DNA from 2 places in the Kitasatospora sp. NPDC058032 genome. Region 2 is predicted to be linked to the other one. Evidence: riboswitches for the same ligand, from Rfam matches in the RefSeq annotation. Region 2 holds a riboswitch; the other holds the start of a gene.
The links. Region 2 has a riboswitch for S-adenosylmethionine ahead of ACFVUH_RS05040 (aminotransferase class V-fold PLP-dependent enzyme). Riboswitches for the same ligand answer to the same signal wherever they lie in the genome.
Positions count from the first base shown of each region.

Region 1: another riboswitch for S-adenosylmethionine. It lies ahead of thrC (threonine synthase); the one in region 2 lies ahead of ACFVUH_RS05040 (aminotransferase class V-fold PLP-dependent enzyme).

Region 1 is NZ_JBHVRK010000034.1:30,982-46,522, reverse strand. It holds gene ACFVUH_RS33535 (TerD family protein) at 1-273, opposite strand, end outside; gene ACFVUH_RS33530 (hypothetical protein) at 389-886, opposite strand; gene arfB (alternative ribosome rescue aminoacyl-tRNA hydrolase ArfB) at 954-1,388, shown strand; gene ACFVUH_RS33520 (flavin reductase family protein) at 1,418-1,954, opposite strand; gene ACFVUH_RS33515 (diguanylate cyclase domain-containing protein) at 2,342-4,189, shown strand; gene ACFVUH_RS33510 (hypothetical protein) at 4,364-5,353, shown strand; gene nagA (N-acetylglucosamine-6-phosphate deacetylase) at 5,427-6,599, opposite strand; gene ACFVUH_RS33500 (ROK family protein) at 6,596-7,543, opposite strand; gene ACFVUH_RS33495 (extracellular solute-binding protein) at 7,894-9,186, shown strand; gene ACFVUH_RS33490 (cupin domain-containing protein) at 9,221-9,571, opposite strand; gene ACFVUH_RS33485 (DUF3263 domain-containing protein) at 9,675-9,941, shown strand; gene otsB (trehalose-phosphatase) at 10,023-10,874, shown strand; gene ACFVUH_RS33475 (trehalose-6-phosphate synthase) at 10,858-12,327, opposite strand; gene ACFVUH_RS33470 (glucosyl-3-phosphoglycerate synthase) at 12,366-13,373, opposite strand; SAM riboswitch class I at 13,548-13,679, shown strand; gene thrC (threonine synthase) at 13,696-14,976, shown strand; gene ACFVUH_RS33460 (MoaD/ThiS family protein) at 15,059-15,334, shown strand.
Region 2 is NZ_JBHVRK010000002.1:468,103-483,643, reverse strand. It holds gene ACFVUH_RS05105 (carbohydrate kinase family protein) at 1-182, shown strand, start outside; gene ACFVUH_RS05100 (cysteine desulfurase/sulfurtransferase TusA family protein) at 175-1,755, opposite strand; gene coxB (cytochrome c oxidase subunit II) at 2,091-2,945, shown strand; gene ctaD (cytochrome c oxidase subunit I) at 2,942-4,717, shown strand; gene ACFVUH_RS05085 (cytochrome c oxidase subunit 4) at 4,717-5,133, shown strand; gene ACFVUH_RS05080 (Ig-like domain-containing protein) at 5,305-6,567, shown strand; gene ACFVUH_RS05075 (GntR family transcriptional regulator) at 6,577-6,960, opposite strand; gene ACFVUH_RS05070 (ubiquinol-cytochrome c reductase cytochrome b subunit) at 7,091-8,749, opposite strand; gene ACFVUH_RS05065 (Rieske 2Fe-2S domain-containing protein) at 8,746-9,816, opposite strand; gene ACFVUH_RS05060 (c-type cytochrome) at 9,813-10,622, opposite strand; gene ACFVUH_RS05055 (heme-copper oxidase subunit III) at 10,810-11,430, opposite strand; gene ACFVUH_RS05050 (hypothetical protein) at 11,824-12,249, shown strand; gene trpD (anthranilate phosphoribosyltransferase) at 12,414-13,490, shown strand; SAM riboswitch class IV at 13,598-13,715, shown strand; gene ACFVUH_RS05040 (aminotransferase class V-fold PLP-dependent enzyme) at 13,767-15,131, shown strand; gene ACFVUH_RS05035 (Lrp/AsnC ligand binding domain-containing protein) at 15,148-15,429, opposite strand; gene ACFVUH_RS05030 (rhomboid family intramembrane serine protease) at 15,426-15,541, opposite strand, start outside.

The DNA of each region.
Region 1 (15,541 bases), on a different contig from region 2:
GATCGCCTCGTCGTCGCCGGCGCCCTCGCCGGTGCGGTTGTCACCGGTGTGGACGACGGTGCTGTCCGGCGTGCTGGTGTTGTTGAAGAAGACGAAGTGGCTGTTGGACAGCACCTTGCCGTCCGCGTTCAGCACGATCGCGCTGGCGTCCAGGTCGAACTCGGCACCGGTCGTGGTGCGGACGTCCCAGCCGAGGCCGACGGTGACCGCGGTCAGGCCGGGGGCCTCCTTGGTCAGCGAGACGTTGCCACCCTTGGAGAGGCTCACTGGCATGATGTGTGCTGTCCCTTCGCTTTGCTTGTTGCCGGGGATAACGCGGGAACCGCCGGCATTGGTTCCGCACGGCCGGGTCTTTTGAGCCGTCGGCACGGCTTCGGGTATTCCCCCGTCAGATCCGCCGGAACCGGCCCTGGAGTTCCCAGATCGCCGGATTGTCGGCGAGGTCGGGGTGCATGTCGAAGAGGTCGGCGAGGGTGTCCTGGAGGAAATCCCGGGCCTCCCGGCGCAGGTCGCCGTGGCGCACCACCGCAGGCGGCTCGTCGGGCAGCCAGGTCGCGGTGATCTCGACCCAGTTGAAGCGGCGGGCGAACCGCAGCAACTCGGTGTTCTGGGTGAAGTCGAGATCGGCGGTCTGCACCCGGGCCGCGCGGCCGCCGGCCGGGTCGCGGTCGAGTTCCTCGACGATGTCGCACAGCGCCCAGGCGAAGTCCAGCACCGGGACCCATCCCCAGGCTGTGGACAGGTCGGCGTCCTCGGCGTCGAGGTGGACGTCGCCGCAGAACAGGTCGTACCGCAGTTCGCGCACGCCCGCGGTCCGGTAGTCGGTCTGCGGGGGGTCGGGGAAGCGGTTGGAGAGGGAGTAGCCGAGCTCGATCACACTGGCCATTGTCGGGGCTGCGGACCCGGCCGGATAACAGGGTGACCGGCACGGCCCGGCGCGGGATGATGGACCCATGCCCGAGCCCATCCGCGTACGGGGATCGGTGGTCGTCCCCGACGCCGAGCTCGTCTGGCGCTTCTCGCGTTCCTCCGGCCCCGGCGGCCAGCACGTCAACACCTCCGACACCCAGGTCGAGCTCTGCTACGACCTGGCGGCCTCCACCGCGCTGCCCGAGGTGTGGAAGCAGCGTGCCCTGGAGCGGCTGGCGGGCCGGCTGGTGGACGGGCGGGTGCTGGTGGTCCGGGCCTCCGAGCACCGCTCGCAGTGGCGCAACCGGGAGATCGCCGCGGCCCGGCTGGCTTCGCTGCTCGGCGAGGCGACCGCGCCGCCGCCGAAGGCGCGCCGGGCGACCAAGCCCAGCCGGGGCATGGTCGAGCGGCGGCTCTCCAACAAGCGGCACCGCTCCGAGCTGAAGCAGGGGCGGCGCTCCCCGCGCGGCGAGGGGTAGGCCCTTGCCGTGCGGCCGGGCGGGCCGGTTCAGCCCAGGGTGCGGTAGCCGCCGCGGAAGTACAGCAGCGGACGGCCGCCCGGGTCCGGCACCGTCGCCTCCAGGACGCGGCCGAGCAGCAGGGTGTGGTCACCAGCGGCTATCCGCTGCTCGGTGCGGCACTCCACGGTGGCGAGCGCGCCGTCGATCAGCGGGGCCCCGCTGTACGGGCCCCGGTGGTGCGGGGCGTCGGCGAACAGCAGCCGGTCGCTGAGCCGGCCCTTCATCGCGAACCGCGAGCCGAGCGCCTTCTGGTTCTCCGACAACAGGGAGACGGCCCAGGTGTCGGTGCGGGAGAGCACCTCGTCCATCCGGGAGTCCTCCCGGACGGAGATCAGGACCAGCGGCGGTTCCAGCGACACCGAGAGGAAGGACGTGGCGGTCATGCCGACGTCCTCTCCGTCGTCCGGGTCGTGGACGGTCACCAGGCTCACACCGGCGGCGAGCTGGGAGAGCGCCGCCCGGAACTCGTCGGGGGTCGCTTGGGAGGCAGCTTCGGGCTGCGGGGACGGGTACACGTACCGCACGGTAGCCCGCGACCGGGGGAAACGACATCGGGCCCTGGTCGTAGGACCAGCGGCGCAGCGGCGTTCAGCCCGCCGGGGCGGCGGAAAGGTTACGGTTCGCGTCCGCTCTCACTCCCAGGAGTGAAGGGGAGGGCCTGCCCGGCGGTCAGTCGGCTACAGCACGGGGCCATTGCGGCCGACCACGGGAAATGTTCCGATGGGCTGTTATGTCCCGATACGGGGCGGATGAACTGATTAAGGGCGCATTAGTCTTGTGTGATTTAAGTCACAAGTGCTGACCTATTGCTGACCGAGCGTGCCGAACGCTGTGCTCCCTGTGATTCAGTTCTTCTGGCAATCGGACGATAACTAATCAAGACCTATCCGAAGCAGCCGGGGAGCCCCCGCATGGAAGCCGAGTCGGAGCCGTACGTCCGTCTCGCGACCCTCCGCACCTTGCACCGGGTCGTGGCGGACCTCAACGCTGCCCGCAGCCTGGCGGGCACGCTGCAGGCCGTGGTCGAGGGCGCGGTGCACGGACTCGGTTTCGACGCCGCCGCGGTCAGCCTGGTGCGGCCGGACGGCGATCTCGTGGTGGCGGCCGTGTGGGAGCTGGAGGAGAGCACCATGGGCGGCCCGTCCGTCCTGCTCGGCCAGGTCGGCTCCCGCGAGTCCTGGGACCGGCTGCTCGGCGTCAGCGACCACTGGGGCACCCTGCGCTTCCTCCCCTACGACCGCGGCTGGGCGGTCGCCAGCGACATACCGCGCTGGATAGGGGACGGTCCGATGCCCGTCTACGCCAACGACTGGCACCCCGCCGACGGCCTGCTCGCCCCGATGTACAGCGCCGGCGGCGACCTGCTCGGCGTCCTCTCGGTGGACCGCCCGCGCAGCGGCAAGCGACCCGGCGCCTGGACCCGCGAGGCCCTGGAGATGTTCTCCCTGCAGGCCTCCATCGCCATCGGCAACGCCCGGCTACGCGCGGAGATGCAACGCGCGCTGGCCCGCCTGGAGAAGGAGCAGCAGGCGCTGCGGGCCAGTGAGGAGAGCTTCCGCCAGGCCTTCGAGTACGCCCCCAGCGGGATGGCCATCACCGAACTGCACGGCGCCGGGCGGGGCCAGCTGACCCGGGTCAACGACGCGCTCTGTCGTCTGCTCGGCCGCCCCCGGGCGGTGCTGCGCCAGCAGAGCTTCGTCGACCTCGTCCACCCGGACGACCGGGCGCTGCTGGAGCGCACCAGCGCCGAGAGCGGCCGGGCGGAACTGCGGCTCTCCCGCCGGGACGGCGGCTACCAGTGGGTGTGCCTGCGCAACTCGATCGTGGCCGACGCCGCCGAGGGCCCGAGCTTCCTGCTCACCCACGTCGAGGACATCGAGGACCGCAAGCGGCACGAGCTCCAGCTCGCCCACCGGGCCAGCCACGACGCGCTCACCGGCCTGCCGAACGGCGCCGAGCTCAAGGCCAGACTGGGGCGCCGGCTCTGCGGGCAGCCGCAGTCGGCCGTCGCCGCCGGGCACCAGGACGGGCCCGGCGCGGACGGCCACCCGGAGACCGGCCGTCCGGTCGGCGCCGGGGTGCCGGACGACGGCTTCGCCGGGTACCCGGAGAGCCTCTTCGGCGAGTCCTACCGCCCGGCCGGCGGCTACGACGGCCCGGAACCGGCGTACGGCCACGGCCTGCCGGAGGGGTACCCGGTGCCCGCCGCCGACGGTGCGCCGGCCGGGGCGAACGGCTACGGCGAGCACGTGCACGCGGTGGTCCCGGCCGACCACGGCCCCGGCGGCGAGGTGCGGACGGGCCCGTTCCGCTCGAGCGCCGCGGCCGCCGTCGAGAAGGGGCTCGCGGTGCTCTTCTGCGACCTCGACGGCTTCAAGTCGATCAACGACCGGTTCGGCCACAACGCCGGTGACGCCGTCCTGGTCGAGGTCGCCCGCCGGCTCAGCTCGGCCGTGCGCGACGGTGACACGGTGGCCCGGCTCGGCGGCGACGAGTTCGTGGTGCTCGCCGACGGCATCGGCCGCGACGAGGCGAAGGACCTCGCCCACCGGCTGCGCAACGCGATCATCCCGCCGATGCGGATCGACGGCCGGGGGATGCGGGTCGGTGTGAGCCTGGGTGTCGGCTGGGCCGGCTGCGGGATGAGCATCGAGGAGGTCCTGCACACCGCGGACGAGCGGATGTACGACGAGAAGCGGGCCCGCGGCGGCGCGGTGCGCGGGGCGCGCGGCGAGCGGTCGCACCGGCGGGCGGGCTGACGCGCCGCCGGGGGCGCGTGCGGGGGCCGTCGGGCCGTGGCTACTCGCCGGTTGTCAAGGGGTCTTTTCGGGGCGTCCGCCGCGGCAGGTAGGGTTCCGGGGTACGAGCGACCACGACCAGCGCCGACGGCACGGCAGCCCGGCGGCGCGACCGCGATGGGGGAGTTGACCACCGTGACCACCGCCGGCAGCAGCGGAGCGCCCCAGGGCCCGGAGGACGGCGCCCCGCAGGACGACGATCCGTTCGGCTACCTCTACCGTCCGGCCGACGGCGGCTCCGGTCAGCAGACCGAGCCGCAGCAGGGCGTGCCGCGCACGCCCTACAGTCGCCCGATGGAGGTCGGCCGCGCCCAGTACGGCCAGCCGCAGTACGGCCAGCCCCCGCGACCGCAGCAGCCCTACCCGCCGCAGCCGGGCTACCCGCAGGCCCAGCCGCCGCAGCCGTACCCGCCGCAGGGCGACTTCGGCGCCGCCCCGACCCAGCAGACCCGGTACGCCGAGCACTCCCGCCCGCAGCCGGGCGAGGAGCGGCCGGCGAGCAGCGGCCGCAGCAAGGGCGCGGTGATCGGCGCGGTCGCGGTCGTCGCGGCCATCGCGATCGGCGCGGGCATCGCCCTGTCCGGGGACCCGGACGACAAGAGCACGGACGCCAAGGGCGGCACCGGTACGACGAGCGCCCCGGCCGTTCCGGGCGGCCCCACCGGTACCGCGAGCCCGACCGGCACCGCGTCGGCGACCCCCTCGGCGACCGCCTCGGCCGGTCCGGGCACCGTGGACGCGAGCCAGCTGCAGGGCCAGAACGCGCCGTCCGGCAACACCGTCAAGGGCACCAGGTCGGCCGACGGCAGCTATCTGACGCTCAACCCGGGCGGCACGATCACCTGGACCGGCGACGTGCCGGCGGCCGGCACCTTCAAGTTCACCGTGCACTTCAACAATCCGGGCGCCGACACCAAGGCGATCGCGGCGGTGAACGGCAAGGACTGGCCGGGCGGCCTGTCGCTCAAGAACTACTCGCCGGGCAAGGACCCGGCCTCGTCCTGGTACACCAGCTACATAACCCCGCCGCTGCAGGCGGGCAGCAACACGATCGTGCTCTCGCTGCCGGCGGGCAGCGGCGCGATCCTGGTGGACCAGGTGACGCTGGAGGCCACCGCCGGCTAGGCCTCGGACGCGCGACGGCCGCCCGTTCCCCGAGGGGAGCGGGCGGCCGTGTCGTCCGCGGGCGCGGGTGCGGTCAGACGGCCGCGATCGGGGCGAACCGGTCGCCGCCGGTGATCCACTCGCCGCGGCGCATCACGGCGACCAGGTCGTAGGTCGCGGAGTCGACGACGGCGAGGTCGGCGAGCTTGCCGGGCTCCAGGCTGCCGACCTGGTCGGCGAGGCCGAGCAGCCGGGCCGGGACGGTGGAGAGCGACTCGACGGCCTGGTCGAGGCCGAGGCCGTTGACCGTCACCGAGCGCTTGAACGCCACGTCCAGGGTGAGCGTCGAGCCGGCGATCGCGCCGCCCTCGACCAGCCGGGCGACGCCGTTCTCGACCTCGACCTGGAGCGGGCCGAGCGGGTAGAGGCCGTCGCCCATGCCGGCCGCGCCCATGGCGTCGGTGATCAGGGCGACCCGGGCGGCGCCGGCGGTGCCGTAGGCGAGGTCGAGCACGGACGGGTGCAGGTGGACGCCGTCGTTGATCAGCTCGACGGTGACCCGCTCGTCCTCCAGCAGCGCCACGATCGGGCCGGGCGCGCGGTGGGCGATGCCGGGCATGGCGTTGAAGAGGTGGGTGGCGACGGTGGCGCCGGCCTCGATGGCCTCCAGCGTCTTGGCGTAGTCCGAGTCGGTGTGGCCGACGGCGGCGATCACGCCGAGGTCGGCGAGCATCCGCACGGAGTCGAGGCCGCCGGGGAGCTCGGGCGCCAGGGTGACCATCCTGGCGTGGCCGCGGGCGGCGTCGACCAGCTTGCGCACCAGCGCCGGGTCGGGGTCGCGCAGCAGGTCGGGGCGGTGGGCGCCGCAGCGGTTGTGCGAGATGAACGGGCCCTCGAAGTGGATGCCGGCGAGGACGCCGTCCTCGACGAGCTCGGAGAGCACGGCCGCCTGGCGGGTCAGGTCGTCGATCTCGCCGGTGACGGTGGAGGCGACCGTGGTGGTGGTGCCGTGCTCCAGGTGGGTGCGGGCGACCTTGAGGGCCTCCTCGGCGATGCCGGAGGCGTAGGACGCGCCGCCGCCGCCGTGCACGTGCAGGTCCACGAAGCCGGGGACGACGGTGTACCCGGTGAGGTCGAGGTCGCCGGGCGTGGCGGAGCCCCCGAGACCGGCGATCCGGTCGCCCTCGACGGCGAGGCGGTCGCCCTCGACGACGCCTCCGGGCAGGACCAGCCGGGCGCCGGCCAGTGCGAGTCGGTCCGCGGTCACGCGGTCACCTCCATGGAGAGCAGATCCCAGGCGAGCAGGCCCGCGCCCAGTGACGCGGCGGTGTCTTTGAGCATGGCCGGAACGACCTCGGGGGGCATCTGGAAGGTCAGCCGCTCGGTGACCGCCGCCCGCAGCGGGGTGAAGAGGGTGTCCCCGGCCTCGGCCAGCCCGCCGCCGACGATGACCCGGGACGGGTCGAGCAGGCTCTGGGCGAGCACGATGCCGTCGGCCAGGGCCTCCACCGCGCCCTGCCAGACCGCGACCGCGCGCGGGTCCCCGGCGTCCACCGCGACGGCGCAGGATGCCGCGTCGGCGTCGGGGTCGCCCACGGCCTCGGCCCAGGCACGGGAGACGGCGGAGGCGGAGGCGAGGGTCTCCAGGCAGCCGCGGGCGCCGCAGCCGCACTGCGGGCCGCCGGGGCGGACCACCACGTGGCCGATCTCGCCGCCGTAGCCGTGGGCGCCGGCCTCGATCCGGCCGTCGATGCCGATGGCGCCGGCGATGCCGGTGCCGAGCGCGATGAACAGGAAGCGCCCGACGCCCCGGCCGCCGCCGAGCCGGCCCTCGGCGAGGCCGCCGGAGCGCACGTCATGGCCCAGGGCGACCGGCATCGCGCCGCCGTCCGGGCCGGCCAGGCGCTCACCCAGCAGCTTGCGCAGCGGCAGGTCGCGCCAGCCGAGGTTGGCGGAGAAGACCGCGATGCCGTGCTTCTCGTCGATCGTCCCCGGGACGGCGACACCCGCCGCGAGGGGCGCGACGCCGAAACGGCTGCGGCCTTCGTCCGCCAGATCGGCGGCGAAGTCGAGGATGGCGGTGACCACGGCGTCCGTGCCGTGCTCCCGCCCGGTCGGGCGTCGTGCTTCGAACAGCACGGAGCCGTCCTGGGCGAGCAGCGCGGCTTTCATGCCGGTGCCCCCCACATCGAGTGCGATGACGTGCTTCACGGAGGACAGTTTCCCTTGACCAGGTCTAAGAGGTCTAGTCCAGTTGTCGGATTGGTCTGGTCCAAAGGGGTGAGCTTTGTCGCAGAAGCGTGTGGTGTGCGGCACTATGCGCGAGCTCCTCGACGGACCCCCGGGCGGGGGTGGGGGCGGGTTTGGCAGGTCGGACCGGGGATTTCGTTGCGCGGTGCGCAACGACTCCCGCACTTCGATAACTACCCGGCGTCCGGGTGTCGGAGGTGTGGACCACCGCGCGCCCGGTTTGGCACCCTTGCGGCCTTCCCCCGGCCGGATCCCCTTCCCCCGATCCGGTCCGTTCCACCCCAGGATCCCCCTCGAAGGCGGTACCCGCGTTGGACAGGCGCGCCCAGGTCCCCCCGGTCCCCACCCGGTTGTTCGGCGTCGCGTCGGCCGGCGCCCTGGCCGGAGCACTGGTGCTCACCGGCTGCGGCGGCCAGGGCGACGGCCCCGTCACCCTCAGGCTGGTCGCGGCCGACTACGGCGAGAGCGCGGACACCGGCTCCAAGCTGTACTGGGACGACCTCGCCCGCCGCTTCGAGGCCGCCAACCCGGGCATCAAGGTGGACGTCGAGGTGGCGAGCTGGACCGACATCGGCAAGCGGGTCGACGACCTGGTGAAGAGCGGCAGGTCGCCCGACCTGCTGCAGACCGGCGCCTTCGCCGACCAGGCCGCCGCCGACCGGCTGTACCCCGCCGCGGACGTGCTCTCGCTGGAGACCCAGGCCCGGATCATGGAGTCGTTCTCGCACGCGGGACAGGTGCTCGGCACCCAGTACGGCATCCCGTTCGTCTCCTCCTCCCGGGTGCTCTTCTACAACAAGGCGATCTTCCAGAAGGCCGGCATCACCCAGCCCCCGACCACCTGGAACGAACTCAGGCAGGCCGCCGAGAAGATCAAGGCCAAGGTCCCGGGCGTGGTCCCGTACGGACTGCCGCTCGGGCCGGAGGAGGCGCCGGCCGAGTCGATGCTCTGGACGCTGAGCGGCGGCGGCAGCCTCTCCGACGACGTCGGCAACTACACCATCGACAGTCCCCAGAACCAGGCCACCTTCGGCTGGCTCAAGGCCAACCTGGTCACCACCGGTCTGACCTACCCCGAGCCCGGCAAGGTGAACCGCACCCCGGTGTTCAGCGACTTCGCCTCCGGCAAGGTGGCGATGCTCAACGGGCACCCGACGCTGCTGCGGATGGCCACCAACGGCAGGATCGACTTCGGGACGGCGCCGATCCCGAAGAAGGACGGCCTGGCGAAGACCGGCAGCCTCGGCGTGGCCGACTGGATGATGGCCTTCAAGGCCAACGGGCACAAGAACGAGATCCGCCGGTTCCTCTCCTTCGTCTACACCAAGGAGAACCAGCTCAAGTTCGACGAGACCTACAACCTGCTGCCGGTCACCCAGGACGCCTTCGACGCGATGACCAAGGACCCGAAGCACGAGGACCTCAAGCAGTTCGCCGTCGGCCTGGGCAACGCGAGCTTCTATCCGTTCGGCGACCCGGCCTGGGCGGAGGTCTCCAACCGGATCAAGGCCGGCATCGGGGCGGCGGCGACCGGTGACGCCAAGCCGGTGCTGGAGGACCTCCAGCAGGCGGCGCTCAAGGAGGCGGCCCGGATCCGCAAGTGAACCCGGGCCGGGCGGCGGGGCGGCGGTACGGGCCTCAGTAGGTGATCGTGTAGACCTTGCGCAGCGTCTCGTGCACGGTCCAGGTGGTGCGGTCGCCCGCCCGCAGCACCCCGCAGACGCCCGGGCCGAGCTCCAGCACCGGGCCGCCGTCGACCACGACGGTGGCCCGGCCGCTCAGCACCACGAACACCTCGTCCGCCTCGACGTCGGTGGCCGTGCCCGGCGTGATCTGCCAGATGCCGGTCTCCCCGGTGGCGGATCCGGTGAGCACCAGACCGGACACCTCGGGGGCGCCGGAGACGATCTGGGCCGGGTCGAGCGGGTCGGGCACGAGTTCCGCGCTCGGGACGTGCAGGGCGAAGGAGGAGGCCGGGGTGCTGGTCATGGGGGCGACGCTAGCCGCCGGGCCCGGGCGGCGCAGGACGCAGAGTGTGTCGGGTCCCCGGGGGAGAATGACAGTCCGTAGTGATGGACGGAGGTGGGCCGGGATGGACGCGGACGACGAGGCGGCACGGGAACCGGCCGCGCCCGGCGCCCTGGACGAGCGGGACCGGGCCGTGCTGGAGCTGGAGGGCCGCTCCTGGCGGACGGCCGGCGCCAAGGAGCGTGCCGTACGGGAGGAGCTGGGGCTCTCCAGCACCCGGTACTACCAGCTGCTGAACGCGCTGCTGGACCGGCCGGCGGCGCTGGCGCACGCCCCGGTCCTGGTCAACCGGCTGCGCCGGGTGCGGGACGCCCGCCGGGCGGCCCGGTAGGCACGGGCACGGCGGGCACGGCGCGCGGGGCCGCACCGGGCCGACGGGTGACCCCCGCCCGAGGTGGGTACGGTGCCAGGCATGGGCCTTGCCGACATGACGCGACCGCTGACGGATGCCGGGCGCGAGGGGCTGGCGGCGCTGCTCGCCGCGCCCCGCGACGCCGTGATCGCCCTCGACTTCGACGGCACGCTCGCCCCGATCGTGCCCGACCCGAGCCGGGCCCGGGCGCACCCGGGCGTGGCCCCCGCGCTGCGCGCGCTGGCGCCGCACGTCGGCACGGTCGCGGTGGTGACCGGCCGCCCGGCCGCCCTGGCGGTGGAGTACGGCGGGCTCGCCGGGCTCGGCGGGGTGGTGGTGCTCGGGCACTACGGCGCGGAGCGCTGGGAGGGCGGGCGGCTGACCGCGCCGCCGCCGCACCCGGGCGTGGCCGCGGTGCGCGAGCGGCTGCCGGAGGTGCTGGCGGAGCTCGGCGCGCCGGACGGCACCTGGGTGGAGGACAAGGGCCGCTCGGTGGCGGTGCACACCCGGCGCACCGCCGAACCGACCGCCGCGTTCGAACTGCTGCGCGGTCCGATGGACGCGCTGGCGGGTGAGCACGGGCTGGTGGTGGAACCGGGCCGGCTGGTGCTGGAGCTGCGGCCGCCGGGGGTGGACAAGGGCGCGGCGCTGACCGGGCTGCTGCGCGAGCGCGGTGCCCGCTCGGTGCTCTACGCGGGCGACGACCTCGGCGACGTCCCGGCCTTCGCGGCGGTGGAGGAGCTGCGCGGGAAGGGCCTGGCCGGCGTGCTGGTGTGCAGCGGCGCGGTGGGCGAGTCGCCGGACGCCCCGGTGCGTGAACTCGCCGACCGGGCGGACCTGGTGGTCCCGGGCCCGGCCGGCGTGGTGGAACTGCTCGGGGCGCTCGGGGAGGAGCTCAGCGCAGGGCGTTGAGCTGGTCCAGGAACCACTGCTGGGGCGGCAGCGCCGTCGCCGCGGCGGCCAGCCGCTTGGTGCGGTCGGCGCGCTCCCCGGCGGGCATGGTGAGCCCGGTGTGCAGCGCCTCGGCGGTGGCCACGATGTCGTACGGATTGACGCTCAGCGCGTCCTCGCCGAGTTCGGCGTGCGCGCCGGCCTCCCGGGACAGCACCAGTGCGCAGCCCCGGTCGGAGACCACCGGGACCTCCTTGGCGACCAGGTTCATGCCGTCCCGGATCGGGTTGACCAGGGCCACGTCGGCCAGCCGGTAGGCGGCCAGCGAGCGCGGGAAGTCGTCGTCGACGTGCAGGATCAGCGGCTTCCAGTCGGGCGTGGCGAACTCCGCGTCGATCTCGGCGGCGAGCGCGCGCACCCGGTCGGTGTAGGCCCGGTACTCGGCGAGGTCGGTGCGGGACGGGTAGGCGAAGGCGATGTGCACCACCCGGCCGTGCCACTCGGGGCGGGTGCGCAGCAGGTGCCGGTAGGCCAGGAAGCCGCGGACGATGTTCTTGCTCAGCTCGGTGCGGTCGACCCGGACGACGGTGCGGCGCTCGCCGACGGCGGCGCGCAGGGCGGCGAGCCGCTCGTCGACGTCCGGGCGGTGGGCGCGCTCGCGCAGGAAGTCGGCGTCGGCGCCGAGGCCGTGCACGCCGAGGGCGGTGGTGCGGCCGGCGTGGGTGACGGTGAGCGCCTCGCGGTCGACCGTCGCGCCGAGGAAGCGCTCGCAGCAGTCGGCGAAGGCGAGTGCCCAGCGGCGGGTGAGGAAGCCCGCCCGGTCGGCGCCGAGGATGCCGGTGAGGACGGCCTCGGCGATGTCGTCGGGCAGCAGCCGCAGGTACTCGGGCGGCGCCCAGGGGGTGTGCGAGAAGTGGCCGATCCGCAGGTCGGGGCGGGCGGCGCGGAGCAGCGCCGGGACGAGCGAGAGGTGGTAGTCCTGCACCAGGACGGCGGCGCCGGGGGCGGCCTCGGCGGCGAGCGCCTCGGCGAAGGCGGTGTTGTAGGCGGTGTAGGACTGCCACTCGGTGCGGAAGCCGGCGTCGAAGGCGGGGGCGGTCGGGGTGTCCCAGAGCAGGTGGTGGACGAACCACAGGGTCGAGTTGGCGATGCCGTTGTAGGCCTGGGCGAAGGTCCGCGGGTCTATGTCGAGCATCCGGACGGCCTGCCCGCCGACGTCGTGGCCGGCCCGGTCGAGGCGGCCGTCCGGGGCCTCCCGGGCGGCCCGGCGGTCGGCGTCGGAGAGGGCGGCGCAGACCCAGACGGCGTCGGGGTCGTCGATCGCGGAGAGCCCGGAGACCAGGCCTCCGCCGCCTCTGCGGAGCGTCAGCGTGCCGTCGTCCGCGGTGCCGAAGGACACCGGCCCCCGGTTGGACGCCACCAGGACGGGGGCGGCGCCGGTCGGATTCGAACGCTCGGTCGTGTCAGGGCCCATGGTTGGTTGGTTGCCGGGGGTCCGGGGCGGCAAACCCCTCAGCGCCGGGTGGCGTACTCGGGGACGGTGTGCATCGGCGGGCGTTCGGTGGCGGTGACCGGGTGGGTGTGGGCGGTGAAGGCGCGGGTGCGCGGGTCGCGGGTGAACTGGGTGAGCCGGGGGTGGAGCAGGTCGGCGGAGGCCTTGAGCCGGTGGGTGCGGTCGAGCCGTTCCAGCGCGGTGCGGTAGATGGTGGCGGCCATCCGGCCGAGCGCCTGGCCGTCCTGGTGCCGGTGGTGGCGCACGCCGACGTCCACCTGGGCGAGCGCGTCCAGGCCGGCCGTCTCCAGCGCGTCGACCAGCAGGCCGAGTTCGACTCCGTAGCCGGTGGGGAACGGCAGCCGTTCGAGCAGCGAGCGCCGGGCGGCGTACTCGCCGCCGAGCGGCTGGACGAAACCGGCGAGTTCCGGCCAGTGCAGGTTGAGCAGCGGGCGGGCGACCAGCTCGGTGACCCGGCCGCCGCCGGCCGGTACGACCGCGCCGTCGGTCTCCAGCGGCCGGTCGTACATCGCCTTGACCAGCTGGATGTCCGGTTCGGTGAGCAGCGGGCCGATGATGCCGGAGACCAGGGCGGGGTCGAATTCGCGCAGGTCGGCGTCCACGAAGCAGACGATCTCGCCGCGGGTGACCAGCAGCGAGCGCCAGAGCACCTCGCCCTTGCCGGGGGCGGCGGGTATCCGGGGCAGGATCGCGTCGCGGTGGACGACGGTGGCGCCGGCCTCGGCGGCGACCGCGGCGGTGGCGTCGGCGGAGCCGGAGTCGACCACCACCAGCTCGTCGACCAGCGGCAGCCGCTCCATCAGCTCGCGGCGGATGACCCGGACGATCTCGCCGACGGTGGCCTCCTCGTCCAGGGCGGGCAGCACCACGCTGACCGTGCCGGCCGGGCCGAGCGCGCGCTTGGCCGCCGGCAGCGTGTGCACCGGGCGGTCGGCCGCGCTCCACGAGCGCCGGCGCAGCCAGGACGCCGTCTCGGGGAGGAGCTCGGGGGTCGGTTCGGCGGGCACGGTGCGCTCCTCGGCGGGGTCGGGTACGGGGGTCGGGTACGGGGCCCGGTGGGACGGGGCATCTCGCGTGGCGGACGGTGCCGTTCGGGGTTGACGCCTTCGGATACAGTCTTCGTACAGCGGTCGGACCTTCGCACGCCGGGGTCACCGCTGAGCAGGACCACAACTTCACAGAGCTCATCCAGAGGGACTGAGGGAACGGCCCGTTGACGTCCCGGCAACCTTCTCGCACGGTCGGCTTCGAGCCCCGGCGGGACAGGTGCCAATTCCGGCCCGGGCGCGACCGCGTCACGGGGAAGATGAGGAGAGAGGCCTCGCCACCATGGCTATCGACACCGCCGTACCCGTCACCGTTGACCTCGGCCCCGCCGCCCAGCTGTCCTGTCGGGAGTGCGGCACCAAGTTCCCGCTCGGTCCCAGCTTCGCGTGCCTGGAGTGCTTCGGCCCGCTGGAGATCGCCTACGACTTCGGCAGCGAGGGCGCCGAGGAGCTGCGCAAGCGGATCGAGGCCGGTCCCGCGTCGATCTGGCGCTACGCGCCGCTGCTGCCGGTGCCCGCGGACGTCGCGAGCAAGCCGAACCTGAACCCGGGCTGGACCCCGCTGGTGAAGGCCGACAACCTGGGCCGCGAGCTCGGCTTCACCGCCCAGCTGCACGTCAAGGACGACTCCGGCAACCCGACCCACTCCTTCAAGGACCGCGTGGTGGCCTGCGCGATCGAGGCGGCCCGCGCGTTCGGCTACACCACGCTCTCCTGCTCCTCGACCGGCAACCTGGCCGGCGCGGTGGGCGCGGCGGCGGCCCGGGCGGGCTTCCGGTCCTGCGTGTTCATCCCGCACGACCTGGAGCAGGGCAAGGTCGTGATGGCCGGGGTGTACGGCGGCGAGCTGGTCGGCATCGAGGGCAACTACGACGACGTGAACCGGTTCTGCTCGGAGCTGATCGGCGACCCGGCCGGTGAGGGCTGGGGCTTCGTCAACGTCAACCTGCGGCCGTACTACGGCGAGGGCTCCAAGACGCTCGCCTACGAGATCTGCGAGCAGCTCGGCTGGCGGCTGCCGGAGCAGATCGTGATCCCGATCGCCTCGGGCTCGCAGCTCACCAAGATCGACAAGGGCCTGCAGGAGCTGATCAAGCTCGGTCTGGTCGAGGACCGGCCGTACCGGATCTTCGGCGCCCAGGCGGCGGGCTGCTCGCCGGTCTCGGCCGCGTTCAAGGCCGGCCAGGACGTGATCCGGCCGGTCAAGCCGGACACCATCGCCAAGTCGCTGGCGATCGGCAACCCGGCCGACGGCCCGTACGTGCTGGACATCGCCCGGCGCACCGGCGGCGCGGTGGAGGACGTGACGGACGAGGAGGTCGTGGCCGCGATCCGGCTGCTGGCCCGCACCGAGGGCATCTTCGCGGAGACCGCGGGCGGCGTGACGGTCGGCGTGCTCAAGAAGCTGGTCGAGACCGGGCAGCTGGACCCGTCGAAGGAGACCGTCGCGATCAACACCGGTGACGGCCTGAAGACCCTCGACGCCGTCTCCGAGGCCGGGATGACCGCTGTGATCCGGCCGAACCTGGAGTCCTTCCGGGACGCCGGCCTGGCGACCGCCTGACCCTCGCGCCCCGCACGTCCCACCCGTCCCGCCCCCAGCCCCGCCCCGGCCCCGCCCGCGCGCCCGCAACGAGGAGACCCCCATGAGCGCCAACGTCCGCATCCCGACCATCCTGCGCACCTACACCGGCGGCGCCAGCGAGGTGCCCGCCGAGGGCGGCACGCTGGGCGAGGTCATCGCCGACCTGGAGAAGAACCACGCCGGGATCGCCGCGCGCATCCTGGACGACACCGGCAAGCTGCGGCGCTTCGTCAACGTCTACGTGAACGACGACGACGTGCGCTTCGCCGAGGGCCTGGCGACGGAGATCAAGGACGGCGCGAACGTCTCGATCATCCCGGCGGTCGCCGGCGGCTGATCCCGCGCGTGCCCGTTCCCTCCGGGGCGGGCGCACTGTCTCCGGCTGTCCGCGGCACGGAATTCCGTGCCGCGGACAGCCGCGCTTATTTTGGCGGGAATATTTTCGGTGCCGGGCGGAGTAAAGTGTCGCTCGACCGGGAACAGAGGCCGCCCTTCCGCTCATCCGGGCTCATCCGGGAACGAATCCACCGCACCGCCACCGCCG
Region 2 (15,541 bases):
GCCTCTCCTGGGACCTGGAGCTGGAGCGCTCCGCCCAGATCGGCTGCATGCTCGCCACCCTGGTGATCGAGACCGTCGGCACCCAGGAGTACGAGCTGCGCCCGCACGACTTCCTGCAGCGCTTCACCGCCGCCTACGGCGACGAGGCCGGCGCCGAGGTCCGCGCGCACCTGGTCAACTGACCCGCCGCACCAGATAGGCCGACCCCCGGTCGCCGCCGTACTCGGCGGCCGGGGCCTCGCCCAGGTACTCCTGGCCGCGCATCCCGCACCAGGCGGGGACGTCCAGCCGGGCCGCCTCGTCGTCGGCCAGCACCGCGACCGTCCCGCCCACCGGCACCTCGCTGATCCGGTTCGCCAGCTCGATCACCGGCAGCGGACACCGCTTGCCCAGCGCGTCGAGCACCAGCAGCCGCCCGGTGATTCGCCCGCTCGCCTCCGGGCGCTCCGACCCGGTGCCGACGCTCCTCGCTCCGGCACTCCCTCCTTCGTCGGTCGCTTGTCGCTCCTCGCCTTCGGCACCGGCGCGCCCTTCGGCTCGGGGCGGGAGGACCTCCCCGGCGGCCGAGGGCGGTGCCAGGTCCAGCCCCAGCGGCGCGCGGACGCCCGCCACCACCTCCGGCAGGACGGCCAGGAACCGCTCGACGTCCGCCTCGGCGGCGCCGAACGGCAGCGAGACCCGGACGTTGCCCTCGGTGAGCACGCCCATCGCCGCCAGCACATGGCTCGGGGTCAGCGTGGAGGAGGTGCACGAGGAACCGGAGGAGACGGCGAACCCGGCCCGGTCCAGCTCGCCCAGCAGCACCTCGCCGTCCACGTACAGGCAGGAGAAGGTGACGAGGTGCGGCAGCCGCCGCACCGGGTCGCCGACCACCTCGACCTCGGGGACCAGCCGCGGCACCCGGGCCCGGATCCGCTCGACCAGCTCGTGCAGCCGGGCGTTCTCCCGCTCCGCCTCGGCCCGCACCGCGCGCAGCGAGGCCGCCGCCGCGACGATCGCCGGCACGTTGACGAACCCCGGCACCCGGCCGCCCTCGCGCTCGTCGGCGGGCAGCGGCGAGGCGTACCGCACGCCCTTGCGCACCGCCAGCACCCCGACCCCGGCCGGGCCGCCCCACTTGTGCGCGCTGGCGGCCAGCAGCGACCAGCCGGCCGGCACGTCCACCCGCCCGGCGCTCTGCGCCGCGTCCACCAGCAGCGGCACCTCCCCGCAGCGCGCGGCCGTCTCGGCGACCGGCTGCACCGTGCCCACCTCGTGGTTGGCGGACTGCAGCACGGCGAGCGCGGTGTCCGGCCGCAGGGAGGCCGCGAACTCCGCCGGGTCGACCCGGCCCTGCCGGTCCACCGGCACCACGGTGACCTCGCCGCCCGCCGTCTGTCCCCCAGCCTCCGGCCGGGGGGACCCCCATCGCTCCGCGGTGTGCAGCACGCTGGAGTGCTCGACGGCGGAGTGCACCAGGTGCCGGCCGCGCCGCCGGTTGCCGTGCAGTGCGCCCAGCACGCCGAGCTGGACGGCCTGGGTGCCGCTGGCGGTGAAGGAGATCTCGTCGGCCCGGCAGCCGAGCACCTCGGCCACGGTCTCCCGGGCCGCGTCCAGCAGCATCCGGGCCTGTCGCCCGGAGCGGTAGAGCCGGGCCGGGTCGGCCCACCCCTCGTCGAGGGCGGCGGTCAGCGCCTGCCGGGCGACGGGGTGGAGCGGTGCGGTGGAGGCCACATCGAAGTACACGGTCACATTTAACGACACTCCCGGGTGCATTCCGGCCTCCGGCGGCGGCTCACCGATCGTCAGTCGATCACCCCGAATGTCCGTATCGTCCGCGTCCGACGGGGCGTCACTCGTGTTGTCCGAGGTCATCCCCCGATCGGGCGTACGGACCCCGAATGCCTAGGATGACCTGCGGCGCAGCCCCTGCCGGGCCTGATCGGGTGCTCGGGCGGCGCGTTACCGGGACCTGCCCGTCAGCAGCGCATAAGGCTGGAGTAGGGTTTGGCCCGCATAAGCATTCAAACCGTGCCCGTGGACGGGTCGCCGAGGAGGGGAAACCTCCCCGGGGCGACGCGAAGGCGGGCGAGACTTCGGGAAGGCGCTACGTGAGTCCCAACGGCTCCGACCGCTCGCCGCGGCGCACGATGCGGCGGAAGCTGCCTCAGGCGCTGGCACTGGGCCTCGTCATCGCGACCGCCACCGGCTGCTCGGCCAACGACCTCCCCAGGCTTGGCCTCCCGAGCCCCGTCACCAAGGAAGGGCCGATGGTCCTCCACATGTGGCAGGGCTCCTGGATCGCGGCGCTGGTGGTCGGCGTACTGATGTGGGGTCTGATCATCTGGAGCGTGATCTTCCACCGGCGCAGCCGCACCGGCGTGCAGGTCCCCCCGCAGACCCGGTACAACGTGCCCATCGAGGCGCTCTACACCGCGGTCCCGATCATCATCGTGTCGGTCCTCTTCTACTTCGTCGCCCGCGACGAGTCGAAGCTGACCGCCGTCTCCGAGAAGCCGCAGCACACCGTCAACGTGGTGGGTTTCCAGTGGAGCTGGGCGTTCAACTACGAGAACACCGAGAACCCGGACCCGGCCAACGAGCAGGCCGCGTACGAGGTGGGTACCCCCGGCCAGCCGCCGACGCTGTACCTGCCGGTCGACGAGACGGTGCAGTTCCGCCTCACCTCTCGTGACGTGATCCACGACTTCTGGCCCATCAACTTCATGATGAAGATGGACGTCGTGCCGGGCGTGGTCAACAAGTTCGAGGTCACCCCGACCGTCAAGGGTGAGTACATGGGCAAGTGCGCCGAGCTCTGCGGCGTCGACCACTCGCGCATGCTGTTCAACGTGAAGGTCGTCGACCGTGCCGAGTACGACCAGCACCTGAAGGACCTGCGGGCCAAGGGTCAGACCGGCGCGGTGCCCTCCGGCATCACGACCATGGGAAGTGAAGAGAAGTGACCATCCTCAACGAGCCCGCCGCGGCCGGCGGGGGCGCCGGGGCCGTCACGGTCGGGGCGCAGCGGACCCGGAAGCCGGGTTCCACCATCATCAAGTGGCTCACCACCACTGACCACAAGACGATCGGCACCCTGTACCTGGGGACGTCGTTCGCCTTCTTCCTGATCGGCGGCATCCTCGCGCTGGTCATGCGTGCCGAGCTGGCTCGTCCCGGGACCCAGATCCTGTCGAACGAGCAGTTCAACCAGGCGTTCACGATGCACGGCACGGTCATGCTGCTGATGTTCGCGACGCCGCTGTTCGCCGGTTTCGCGAACTGGATCATGCCGCTGCAGATCGGCGCGCCGGACGTCGCGTTCCCGCGTCTGAACATGTTCGCCTACTGGCTGTACCTGTTCGGCTCGCTGATCGCCGTCGCCGGCTTCCTCACCCCGCAGGGTGCCGCCGACTTCGGCTGGTTCGCCTACGCGCCGCTGTCGGACGCGGTCCGCTCGCCGGGCATCGGCGCCGACATGTGGATCATGGGTCTGGCCTTCTCCGGCTTCGGCACCATCCTCGGTGCGGTCAACTTCATCACCACGATCATCTGCATGCGGGCCCCCGGCCTGACGATGTTCCGGATGTCGATCTTCACCTGGAACGTCCTGCTGACCGCGGTGCTGATCCTGCTGGCCTTCCCGGTGCTGGCCGCCGCGCTGTTCGCCCTGGAGGCGGACCGCAAGTTCGGGGCACACGTCTTCGATCCGGCCAACGGTGGTGCGCTGCTCTGGCAGCACCTGTTCTGGTTCTTCGGCCATCCCGAGGTGTACATCATCGCGCTGCCGTTCTTCGGCATCGTGTCGGAGATCATCCCGGTCTTCAGCCGCAAGCCGATGTTCGGCTACTCCGGCCTGATCGCGGCCACCATCGCGATCGCCGGTCTGTCGGTGACGGTGTGGGCCCACCACATGTACGTCACCGGCCAGGTGCTGCTGCCGTTCTTCTCCTTCATGACGTTCCTCATCGCCGTCCCGACCGGTGTGAAGTTCTTCAACTGGGTCGGCACCATGTGGAAGGGCTCGCTCAGCTTCGAGACCCCGATGCTGTGGACCGTCGGCTTCCTGGTCACCTTCCTCTTCGGTGGTCTGACCGGTGTGCTGCTGGCCTCCCCGCCGATCGACTTCCACGTCTCGGACTCGTACTTCGTCGTCGCCCACTTCCACTACGTGGTCTTCGGCACCGTCGTCTTCGCGATGTTCGCCGGCTTCCACTTCTGGTGGCCGAAGATGACCGGCAAGATGCTGGACGAGCGCCTCGGCAAGATCACCTTCTGGACGCTGTTCTTCGGCTTCCACACCACCTTCCTGGTGCAGCACTGGCTCGGCGCGGAGGGCATGCCCCGCCGCTACGCCGACTACCTGGCCGCCGACGGGTTCACCACCCTGAACACCGTCTCGACCATCGGCTCGTTCCTGCTCGGTCTGTCGATCCTGCCGTTCCTCTACAACGTCTGGAAGACCGCCAAGTACGGCGAGAAGATCGAGGTCGACGACCCGTGGGGCTACGGCCGCTCGCTGGAGTGGGCGACCTCCTGCCCGCCGCCGCGGCACAACTTCCTCACCCTGCCCCGGATCCGCTCCGAATCCCCGGCCTTCGACCTCCACTACCCGGAGATCGCCGCGCTGGACTACCTGGAGAACCACGGCGAGCCGGCCAAGCACCTCGCCGGTGTGACCCCGGCGAAGTACGACGCGCCGCAGCTGGGCAAGGGCAAGAAGGAGGGTGACGTCTGATGAAGGAACAGGGCAAGATCTTCCTGGGCCTGTCGGTCTTCGTGCTGGCCATGGCGATCACCTACGGCCTGTGGACCAACAGCTCCGACCACGGCATCGAGGCGGCCGGCACCACCGCGCTGTTCCTCGCCTTCGGTCTGTGCGCCTTCATCGGCTACTACCTCGCCTTCACCGCCCGCCGGGTGGACAGCGGCGCGGGTGACAACCCCGAGGCCGAGGTCGCGGACGACTCCGGCGAGCTGGGCTTCTTCGCCCCGCACAGCTGGCAGCCGCTCTCGCTCGCGATCGGCGGCGCGCTCGCCTTCCTCGGTGTGATCTTCGGCTGGTGGCTGATGTTCTGGTCGCTCCCGATCATCCTGATCGGCCTGTTCGGCTGGGTCTTCGAGTTCTACCGGGGCGAGAACCAGAACCAGTAGGCACTGGCTCCCTCGCACAGGGCCGGGCATCCCGCACGGGATGCCCGGCCCTGTTGCGTCCCCGGAGTGACGGCCTCACCCTGCCGGCCCAACGGCGCCCCGTTCGGATGTCGCTCCGCCGGAGGCGGTTCCTACGATCTGACCAATCGTGCGAAACCCCGGGAGGCGGTCATGGCCGACAGACGCGCAGTCGCGGGTCTCGGTGGCATCACCCTGGCCCTCGCCGTGCTGGTCCCGCTGGCGGGCTGCACCGCCGGCGGCGGCGAGGACGTCGCCGAGGCGGTCCGCAAGGTCGACGCCGCCGCGCTGGTGCACCTGTCCGCCACCGACCGGGCGGACCCCTCCCAGCCGGTCACGGTGACCGCCGAGGCGGGCAGCCGGCTGACCGACGTCACCGTGGTCGGCCCGGACGGGCGGACGGTCGCCGGGCGGCTCTCGGACGACCAGCGCAGCTGGCAGACCACCGGCCGGCTCAAGGCCGGCACCTCCTACAGCGTGCGGATCGCCGCCGACGACGGCCGCGGTGGCCGCGGCGAGACCACCGCCGGCTTCTCCACCCTGGCCGCCCAGCACCTGCTGACCGCCAAGCTCGGCCCGGACTCCTCCGGCAGCGGCGTCTACGGCGTGGGCCAGCCGCTCACCGTCCAGCTCTCCGAGGCCGTCAAGGACCCGCAGGCCCGCCAGGAGGTGGAGCGCGCGCTGACGGTGACCTCGCAGCCCGCCGTCACCGGCGGCTGGTACTGGGTGGACGACAAGAACCTGCACTTCCGCCCCGAGGAGTACTGGCCGACCGGCACCACCGTCAGCCTGGCCTTCGAGGCCACCGGCAGCCGGATCTCCGACGGCCTGTACGGCGGCGACCGTGCCGCCCTGGCGCTGCGGATCGGCGAGCGGGTCGAGACCGTGGTCGACGCCGCGGCGCACGAACTGACCCTCAAGCGGGACGGCCGGCCGGTGCGGACGATTCCGGTCACCACCGGCAAGCCCGGCTTCGACACCCGCAACGGCGTCAAGGTGGTGCTCGGCCAGGAGCGCAAGGTCCGGATGAGCGGCGAGACCATCGGCATAGCGGCCGGCAGCCAGGAGTCCTACGACCTCGACGTCGAGTGGGCCACCCGGGTCACCTGGAGCGGCGAGTACGTGCACGCCGCGCCCTGGTCGGTGGGCTCCCAGGGGGTGGACAACGTCAGCCACGGCTGTACCGGGATGAGCACCGAGAACGCCCACTGGTTCTACCAGAACACCAGGGTGGGGGACCTGGTGACGGTGGTGAACAGCGCGGGCAAGTCCATGGAGCCGTTCGGCAACGGCTTCGGCGACTGGAACATCGCCTGGACCGACTGGGTCAAGCACAGCGCCTTCGGCGGACCCGTCAGCACCACCGCCCCGGTCACCCGGGCGCCCGCCACCGGGATGATCGCCCCGCAGCTCTGAGCGGCCCGCTCAGCCCGCCGCGGCGTCGTCCCCGTACGCCACCCGCAGCGCGCCGTCCACGGCGCCCAGGGCGTCCGCCAGCGGCAGCCCGAGCCGCCGGACCCGCTCGGCGTACTCGGCGGCGGCCGCGGCGGCCAGCCGGTGCGCCGAGTCGCCGACCGCGGCGATCAGGGTGCCGCGCCGGCCGTGCGTCTCCACCACCCCGTCGGCCTCCAGCTCCCGGTAGGCGCGGGCGACCGTCCCGGCGGCCAGCCCGAGCTGCTCGGCCAGCGCGCGGACGGTGGGCAGCCGCAGCCCGGTGGCCAGCTCGCCGCTGCGGGCCTGCTCGGCGATCCGGGCGCGGATCTGCTCGTACGGGGGAGTGGCGGAGGCGGGGTCGACGGACAGCTGCACGGTGGACTCCTGACGTTCGCTGCGGACGGGGGACACGGGTGCGGGGGACGCGGGTACGGCAAAGCCCGAGGGCCGCCGACCAGAACTCTGGTCAGCGGCCCTCGGGTGCGACGCGGCGACGCGTACGGGATCAGTGGTGGCCGTGGCCGCTGGTGATCTCGTGGTGCTCCTCGGCGGTCGGCTTGGGGATCTGGCTGCCCTCGCCGTAGAAGCCGCGGGCGAGCTTCGCCCGGGTCCGGCTGACGACGCCGGCCTTGCGGGCCACGCCGTTCTCGTCGGTCCCGGCCGGCAGCTCGTACGGCTGCACCTGCTCGTGCGCGGTGAGCTTGTGCAGGTCCTGCTGTGGCAGCTGGGCGTGCACCTCGATGAACTCGCCGTGCGGCAGGCGCTTGATGACGCCGGTCTCGCGGCCGTGCAGCACCTTCTCCTTGTCGCGGCGCTGGAGGCCGAGGCACCAGCGCTTGGTGACAATGAAGGTCACGACCGGGACGACGAAGAAGCCGACGCGGACGAAGTAGGTGACCGAGTTGATCGACAGGTGCAGGTGGGTGGCGAACAGGTCGTTGCCACCGGCCACCAGGAGGAGCAGGTAGAGGCTGATCCAGGCGGCACCCAGGGCGGTGCGGACCGGGGCGTTGCGCGGACGGTCCAGGATGTGGTGCTCGCGCTTGTCGCCGGTGATCCAGCCCTCGATGAAGGGGTAGAGCGCGATCGAGACCAGCACCAGCGGGAAGATCGCCAGCGGGACCATGACACCCAGGTTCAGGGTGTGGCCCCAGAGGCCGATCTCCCAGCCCGGCATGACACGGATCAGGCCCTCGGAGAAGCCCATGTACCAGTCGGGCTGGGCGTCCGTGGACACCTGGTCCGGACGGTACGGGCCGACCGACCAGATCGGGTTGATCGTGGCGAGCGCCGAGATGGCGGCGATCAGGCCGAACACCAGGAAGAAGAAGCCACCGGCCTTGGCCATGTAGACCGGCATCAGCGGCATGCCGACGACGTTCTTCTCGGTCTTGCCCGGGCCCGCCCACTGGGTGTGCTTGTGGTAGAAGACCAGGATCAGGTGCGCCACCAGCAGGCCGAGCATGATGCCCGGGATCAGCAGCACGTGGATGGTGAAGAACCGCGGCACGATGTCGGTGCCGGGGAACTCGCCCCCGAACAGGAACATCTGGATGTAGGTGCCGACCAGCGGGACCGCGAGGATCGCGCCTTCCATGAACCGGATACCGGTGCCCGAGAGCAGGTCGTCGGGCAGCGAGTAGCCGAAGAAGCCGTCGAACATGCCGAGGACCAGCAGCAGGAAGCCGAAGACCCAGTTGATCTCGCGCGGCTTGCGGAACGCGCCCGTGAAGAAGACGCGCAGCATGTGCACGAGCATCGCCGCGACGAAGACCAGGGCGGCCCAGTGGTGGATCTGGCGGACCAGCAGGCCGCCGCGCACCTCGAAGCTGATGTCGACGGTCGAGGCGTAGGCCTCGGACATCGGGAGGCCCTTGAGCGGCACGTACGAGCCGTCGTAGATGACCTCGCCCATCGAGGGCTTGAAGAACAGCGTCAGGTAGACGCCGGTCAGGATGATGATGACGAAGGTGTAGAGGCAGATCTCGCCCAGCATGAAGGACCAGTGGTCCGGGAAGATCTTCCGCAGGTTGGCCTTGGCGAGGGAGTAGATCCCCAGCCGGCCGTCCGTCCAGTCCGCGGCCTGTTCCCACTTGTTCGCGGGCTTGGCGCGCGTGCTGGCGGGCTTGGCGGCGCCGGAGGTGGTGCTGCTCGCACTGCTCATCGAGCACGCTCCCAGAAGCTCGGGCCGACGGCTTCGTCGAAGTCGCCGTGGGCGACCAGGAAGCCCTTCTCGTCAGTGGTGATCTTCAGCTGCGGCAGGGGGTGGCCGGCCGGGCCGAAGATGACGCGCGCGCCGTCCGCCAGGTCGAAGGTCGACTGGTGGCAGGGGCAGAGCGCGTGGTGGGTCTGCTGCTCGTACAGGCTGATCGGGCAGCCGACGTGGGTGCAGATCTTGGAGTAGGCGAGGATGCCCTCGAAGCCCTTCTCCTTGGACTTCTCGTCCTTGATGTCCTCCGGCGCGATGCGCACCAGCATGAGGGCGTCCTTCGCGATGCGAACCTGGAAGTCCTCGGAGTGCGTGGTCAGGCCTTCGGGCATCGCGAAGGTCAGCGACCCCTGAACGATGTCCTCGGCCTTCATCGGCAGGTTGGTGTTCATGTTGATCAGCTGGAGCGGCTTGGCGTCGGTGGCCTCGTCCCAGCCGGTGTGCTGCAGCTTGTCCTCGGGCAGCGGGCCCAGGTCGCGGAGCAGGACCACGCCGGAGAGCGGGACCAGCGCCATCGAACCGATGAGGGTGTTGCGGATCATCTTGCGGCGGCCGAAGCCGGACTCCGCGGCACCGGTCTTGAACTGCTCGATGACGTCCGCGCGGACCTCGTCGTCGGCCTCGATCGGGTGACGCTCGGCCGGGATCTCGTGGTCCGACATCAGGGTGCGGGCCCAGTGGACCGCGCCCGCGCCGATGAGGAACAGCGCCGCGCCCAGGGTCATGCCGAGCGCGAAGTTCAGCGCGCTGACATGGCCCAGCGGCCAGATGTAGACGATCTTGTCCGGGTCGATGGCCACGTACGAGGCGATGAAGCCGATGGTGGCGAGCATCGAGAGGACGAACATCAGCGACACCTGACGCTCGGCCCGCTTGGCGGCCCGCTCGTCGATGTCGGTGCGGCGCGGCTCGTGGGCCGGCAGACCGGGGTCGGCGAACGGATCGCCGTGGGCAGCCACCTCGTGGTGCCCGGCGGAGCCGTGCGACTCCGGCAGGTTCTCTTCTGACATGTCGTGGCTCATGACTTCTTGGCCTTGGTGGTGTGGGCGGCGACCCAGATCGCGACCAGGATGAGCGCGCCGAGACCGAAGATCCAGCCGAACAGACCCTCGGTCACCGGACCGAGGCTGCCGAGCGTGAGACCGCCGGGGTTGGGCTCATCGTTGGTGGTGTGGCGGACGAAGGCCACGATCTGCTTCTTCTGCTCCTCGGGCATGGTGCTGTCCGGGAACGACGGCATGTTCTGCGGGCCGGTCTGCATGGCCTCGTAGATGTGCTTGGCGTCCACGCCCTCCAGCGACGGGGCGTACTTGCCCTGGGTCAGGGCACCGCCCTGGCCGGAGAAGTTGTGGCACTGGGCGCAGTTGGTGCGGAACAGCTCGCCACCCTTGGACAGATCCTCGGGGTTGGTCGAGGTGTACTGCTCCTCGGTCGGCGTCACCGGACCGGGGCCGAGCGAGGCGACGAAGGCGGCGAGCTGGTCGATCTCCGCCTGCGAGTAGATGTTCGGCTTGCGCGGCACCTGGGCGCCGGGCTGCTGGGCCGGCATGCGGCCGGTGCCCACCTGGAAGTCCACCGCGGCGGAGCCGACGCCGACGAGGCTCGGACCGTCACTGGAACCCTGGCCGTTCAGGCCGTGGCAGGAGGAGCAGCCCACGGCGAAGAGCTTCTTGCCCTCGTCGATCGCGAGCGACTGCGCGGCGACGTCGGCCTGCGCCTTGTCGGCGGGCGCGAACGCGGCGTACAGCCCCCCGGTTGCCGCCAGGGCGAGAAGTAGGACGACCAGCGCCGCCAGTGGGTGGCGCCGTCGTGCGGAGAGCTTTTTCACGGAATAACCCCGGTGTCAGGATCTGGTCGACTGGTGGGTGCACCCGGCGGCCGGTCTGGCCGGCACGAGGCTGCCTGTCTAGGGCTGCGCGCGCGGTCGGTCGGTGGGAGCGTCGGCACCGGCGAAATCGGGCCGTCGCCGGTGAGGGCGGGACCCGAGGCCGGTGGCCAGCGACCTGATCAGCTGGTTACTTGATCAGGTAGATGGTCGCGAACAGGCCGATCCACACGACGTCGACGAAGTGCCAGTAGTACGACACCACGATCGCGGCGGTGGCCTGCTCGTGAGTGAAGCGCTTGGCTGCGTACGTCCGTCCCAGGACCAGCAGGAAGGCGATCAGACCACCCGTCACGTGCAGACCGTGGAAGCCGGTGGTCAGGTAGAACACCGTGCCGTACGGGTCGGAGGACAGCGAGAGGCCGTCCTTCTTGACCAGCTCGGTGTACTCGAAGATCTGGCCGCCGATGAAGATCGCGCCCATCACGAAGGTCAGGGTGAACCACGAGCGGAGCTTCTTCACGTCACCGCGCTCGGCAGCGAAGACGCCGAGCTGGCAGGTGAGCGAGGAGAGCACCAGGATCGTGGTGTTGACCGAGGAGAAGGGCACGTTGAGGGCGTGCGCCTTCTCGGTCCAGAACTCCGGCCCCTTGACGGAGCGGAGCGTGAAGTACATCGCGAAGAGGGCCGCGAAGAACATCAACTCGGAACTGAGCCAGACGATCGTTCCGACGCTGACCATGTTCGGCCGGTTGACCGATCCGTGCGCGTGCCCGGTTTCTACTGCTGTTGCTGTCGCCACGACGGACATTATGTCGGTCCCTTATTCCGTCTTCACGCCGGGGGGTCTCCCTCGGAGTGTCCGGTGCGTGCGGTATGCCCCCCTGGCACCCCGCGGACCGCACCCACCCGTGCTGAGCAGCGGCGTGTCCCTTTTCTGACGGTTCCTCGAAGGCCCTTCCGGGGGCCCTGGCGGCGTGTCGCGGCGGTCCTGCGGGGCCATCGGTAGTAAGGGGAGAGACCACTCGTCCGCCGTACGGGTGGTCCTTGCGGGCGGGGGTGACGCGCCGTGCTCCGCCCGGACCAGTGGCGGGCGGCGGCGGTTCGGGGAGGATCTCGCGGGAAGGGCTCGGCGGCGGGTGATCGGGAGTAGCATCCGGGGAGAGGCGAACGTGGTCCGGATCACACGTGAGGGAGCAGGCCCATGGCGTACACGACCGACGAGACGCTGACCGTTCTCGTCTACAGCCACGACCGCACCACCCGCGAGCAGGTGCTGACCGCTCTCGGCCGGCGGCCCGCGGAGGACCTGCCGGAGCTGGACCACCTGGAGTGCGCGACCACTCCCGCGGTGCTCAAGGCGCTGGAGAAGGGCGGTGTCGACCTCTGCGTCCTGGACGGCGAGGCGGTGCCGGCCGGCGGGCTCGGGCTCGCCCGGCAGCTGAAGGACGAGATCTACGGCTGCCCGCCGCTGCTGGTGCTGATCGGCCGGCCGCAGGACTCCTGGCTGGCCGCCTGGAGCCGGGCCGACGCGGCGATCTCCCAGCCGGTAGACCCGGTGGCGCTGGCCGAGGCCGTCGCCACCCTGCTGCGGGCGCGGGTGGCCAAGCGGGCGCCCGCCTCGCGGTAGGCGGCCCGGCCGTCCGGGGCGGCCGTCCGGGGTGGCCGTCTCACCTCGCGTCTCAGTACAAGAGAAGAAGGGCGAACGGCGGAGCCCCGGCACCCGCCGCTCGATAGGCTGACTCCGTCCCTACGTCCTTCCCCGTCCGCGGGGAGCGAGAGCTGGAGTCAGCCATGGTGAACGCGCACCCTGCGAACGGCGGTAGCGAGCCCGCGCAGGTGGTCCGCACCTGGCCCGACATCCTGTCGGCGCTGCTGAGGGGGGAGGACCTCGACCGCGCGGCCACCGCGTGGGCGATGGACCGGATCATGAGCGGGGAGGCCTCCCCGGTGCAGATCGCCGGCTTCATGGTGGCGCTGCGGGCCAAGGGCGAGACGGTCGACGAGATCTCCGGTCTGGTGGACTCGATGTACTCGCACGCCGAGCCGCTGTCCATCCCCGGTCCGGCGGTGGACATCGTCGGCACCGGCGGCGACCGGGCCAAGACCGTCAACATCTCCACCATGTCGGCGATCGTCGCCGCGGCGGCCGGCGCCAAGGTGGTCAAGCACGGCAACCGGGCCGCCTCCTCGGCGAGCGGCTCCTCGGACGTGCTGGAGAAGCTGGGCATCAGCCTGAACCTGCGCCCGCGCCGGGTCGCCGAGATCGCCGAGGAGGTCGGGCTCACCTTCTGCTTCGCGGCCACCTTCCACCCGTCGATGCGGTACGCCGGTCCGGCCCGCAGCGAGCTCGGGGTGCCGACCGCCTTCAACATCCTCGGCCCGCTCACCAACCCGGCCCGGGTGACCTCGCACGCCATCGGCTGCTTCGACACCCGCCTCGCCGGGCTGATCGCCGGGGTGCTGGCGCAGCGCGGCGCCGCCGCGCTGGTCTTCCGGGGCGACGACGGGCTGGACGAACTCACCATCACCACCACCTCGCGGGTCTGGATCGTCCGGGACGGCGCCGTCACCGAGACCACCTTCGACCCGCGCGAGGTCGGCATCGAGCCGGTCGGCATCGAGGCGTTGCGCGGCGGGGACCCGTCGTACAACGCGGAGGTCGCGCGCCGGCTGCTGGCCGGGGAGCACGGGCCGGTGCGCGACGCGGTGCTGCTGAACTCGGCGGCCGCGCTGGTGGCGCTGGAGCTGACCGACGCGCCGCTCGCCGAGCAGCTCGGGACGGCCATGCGGCGCACCGCGGCGGCCATCGACTCCGGCGCGGCGGGCGATCTGCTGAAGCACTGGTCGGAGGCCACCGCCCGGCCGTGACGCGGGAATCGGGGCCCGGGGGAGCAGCATCCCCCCGGGCCTTCCGGCTGTCCGGGATGCGGACTCCTGTTTGACCGCGGGACGGACGCGACCTAGAGTCTTCGCCAGGTCATGAGCGACAGCGTCAAGCCCCAGCTGGCTGTCCGGCAACCCTCCGTCCGTGGCGGGGTGCCCTGGGTGAGGACCGGGTCGCGTGGCGCATCGTCCGCGTGGCAAGCGCGGACGCCGGACCGACAACACTCCCGGGGTCCCTGACCCGTACAGGAGTGCATCCTCATGTCTGTCCACACCTCTCTCTGCACCCCCCTCGCCGTGCTCGGCCACGACGTGCAGGTCCCGCTGGCCAACGGCGACAGGGTCGGCTACGCGGCGCTCGACTACGCGGCCAGCTCCCCGGCGCTCCAGCGGGTCTGGGACGACGTCGCCGCCTACGCCCCGTACTACGGCAGCGTGCACCGCGGCGCCGGCTACCTGTCGCAGCTCTCCACCGACCTGTTCGAGCAGAGCCGCCGCACCGTCACCGAGTTCCTCGACCTGCGCGAGGGCGACCAGGTGGTCTTCACCCGCGCCACCACCGACTCGCTCAACCTGCTGGCCGGCGCCGTCCCGGCGGGGACGCAGGTGTTCGCCTTCGAGACCGAGCACCACGCCTCGCTGCTGCCCTGGGCGCACGCCGGTCTGGCCGTCACCTACCTGCGCGCCCCCCGCTCGCACGCCGAGGCGGTCGAGGCCTTCGACGCCGCGCTGGCCGCCTCGCCCGAGGGCCCGAAGCTGCTCTGCGTCACCGGCGCCTCCAACGTCACCGGCGAGCTCTGGCCGGTCGCCGAGCTGACCCGCACCGCCCACCGGCACGGTGCCCGGGTGGTGCTGGACGCCGCGCAGCTGGCCCCGCACCACCGGGTCTCGGTGCGCGAGCTGGACGTCGACTGGATCGCCTTCTCCGGCCACAAGCTGTACGCGCCGTTCGGCGCCGGGGTGCTGGCCGGCCGGGCCGACTGGCTGGACGCGGCCGACCCGTACCTGGCCGGCGGCGGCGCCACCCGCACGGTGGCCCGGGAGGCCGACGGCTCGGTGGCCGTGCAGTGGCACACCGGCCCGGCCCGGCACGAGGCCGGCTCGCCCAACGTCATCGGCGCCTACGCCATCGCCTCGGCCTGCCGGGCGCTCACCGAGGCCGGCTTCGACGCGCTGGAGGCCCGTGAGCGGGCGCTGGTCGCGCGGCTGAAGGCCGGGCTGGCCGAGATCCCCGAGGTCCGGGTGCTGAACCTGTTCGGCGCGGACTCGGACCGGGTGGGCGTGCTCTCCTTCGTCGTCCGGGGCTGGAACAGCTCGCACTTCTCGGCCGCACTGTCCGCCGAGTACGGCATCGGGGTGCGCGACGGCCTGTTCTGCGCCCACCCGCTGGTCCGCACGCTGCTCGGCGACGAGGAGGCCGCGCCCTCGGAGTGCGGCGCGCCGGAGCCCTCGCTGCCCGGCGAGCGCAGCCTGAACGCCATCCGGGTGAGCTTCGGTGCGGGTACCCCGGACGAGCACGTGGACCGGTTCCTGACCGCCGTCCGCGAGCTGGTCACGGACGGCGCGGCCTGGACCTACCGCAACGAGGGCGGCCGCTGCGTCGCGGACACCCGCCGGGAGGGCTGAGGCCCCGCCGACGGCGCTACTCGTCCAGACCGATCGAGAAGGCCGCTTCCAGGTCGTGCTGGGAGTAGGTGCGGAAGGCGATCTGGGTCTCGGTGTGGGCGACACCCGGGACCTTGTTGAGCCGGCCGGGAATCACCTCGGCGAGGTCGTCGTGCCGGCCCACCCGCACCATCGCGACCAGGTCGTAGCCGCCGGTCACCGAGTAGACCTCGCTGACGCCCTCGATGGCGGCGATCGCCTCGGCGATCTCCGGGATGCGGTCGACGCTGGTCTTGATCAGGACGATGGCGGTGATCACGGTGGCGTACTCCTTTGTGAGGTGCCGCCAGCGTATCGGGCGGTCCGGGGCCGGCGCCCGGTCAGGGTGCAGGCGTAGAGGAACCCGGCCGCGAAGCCGATCACGTGCACCA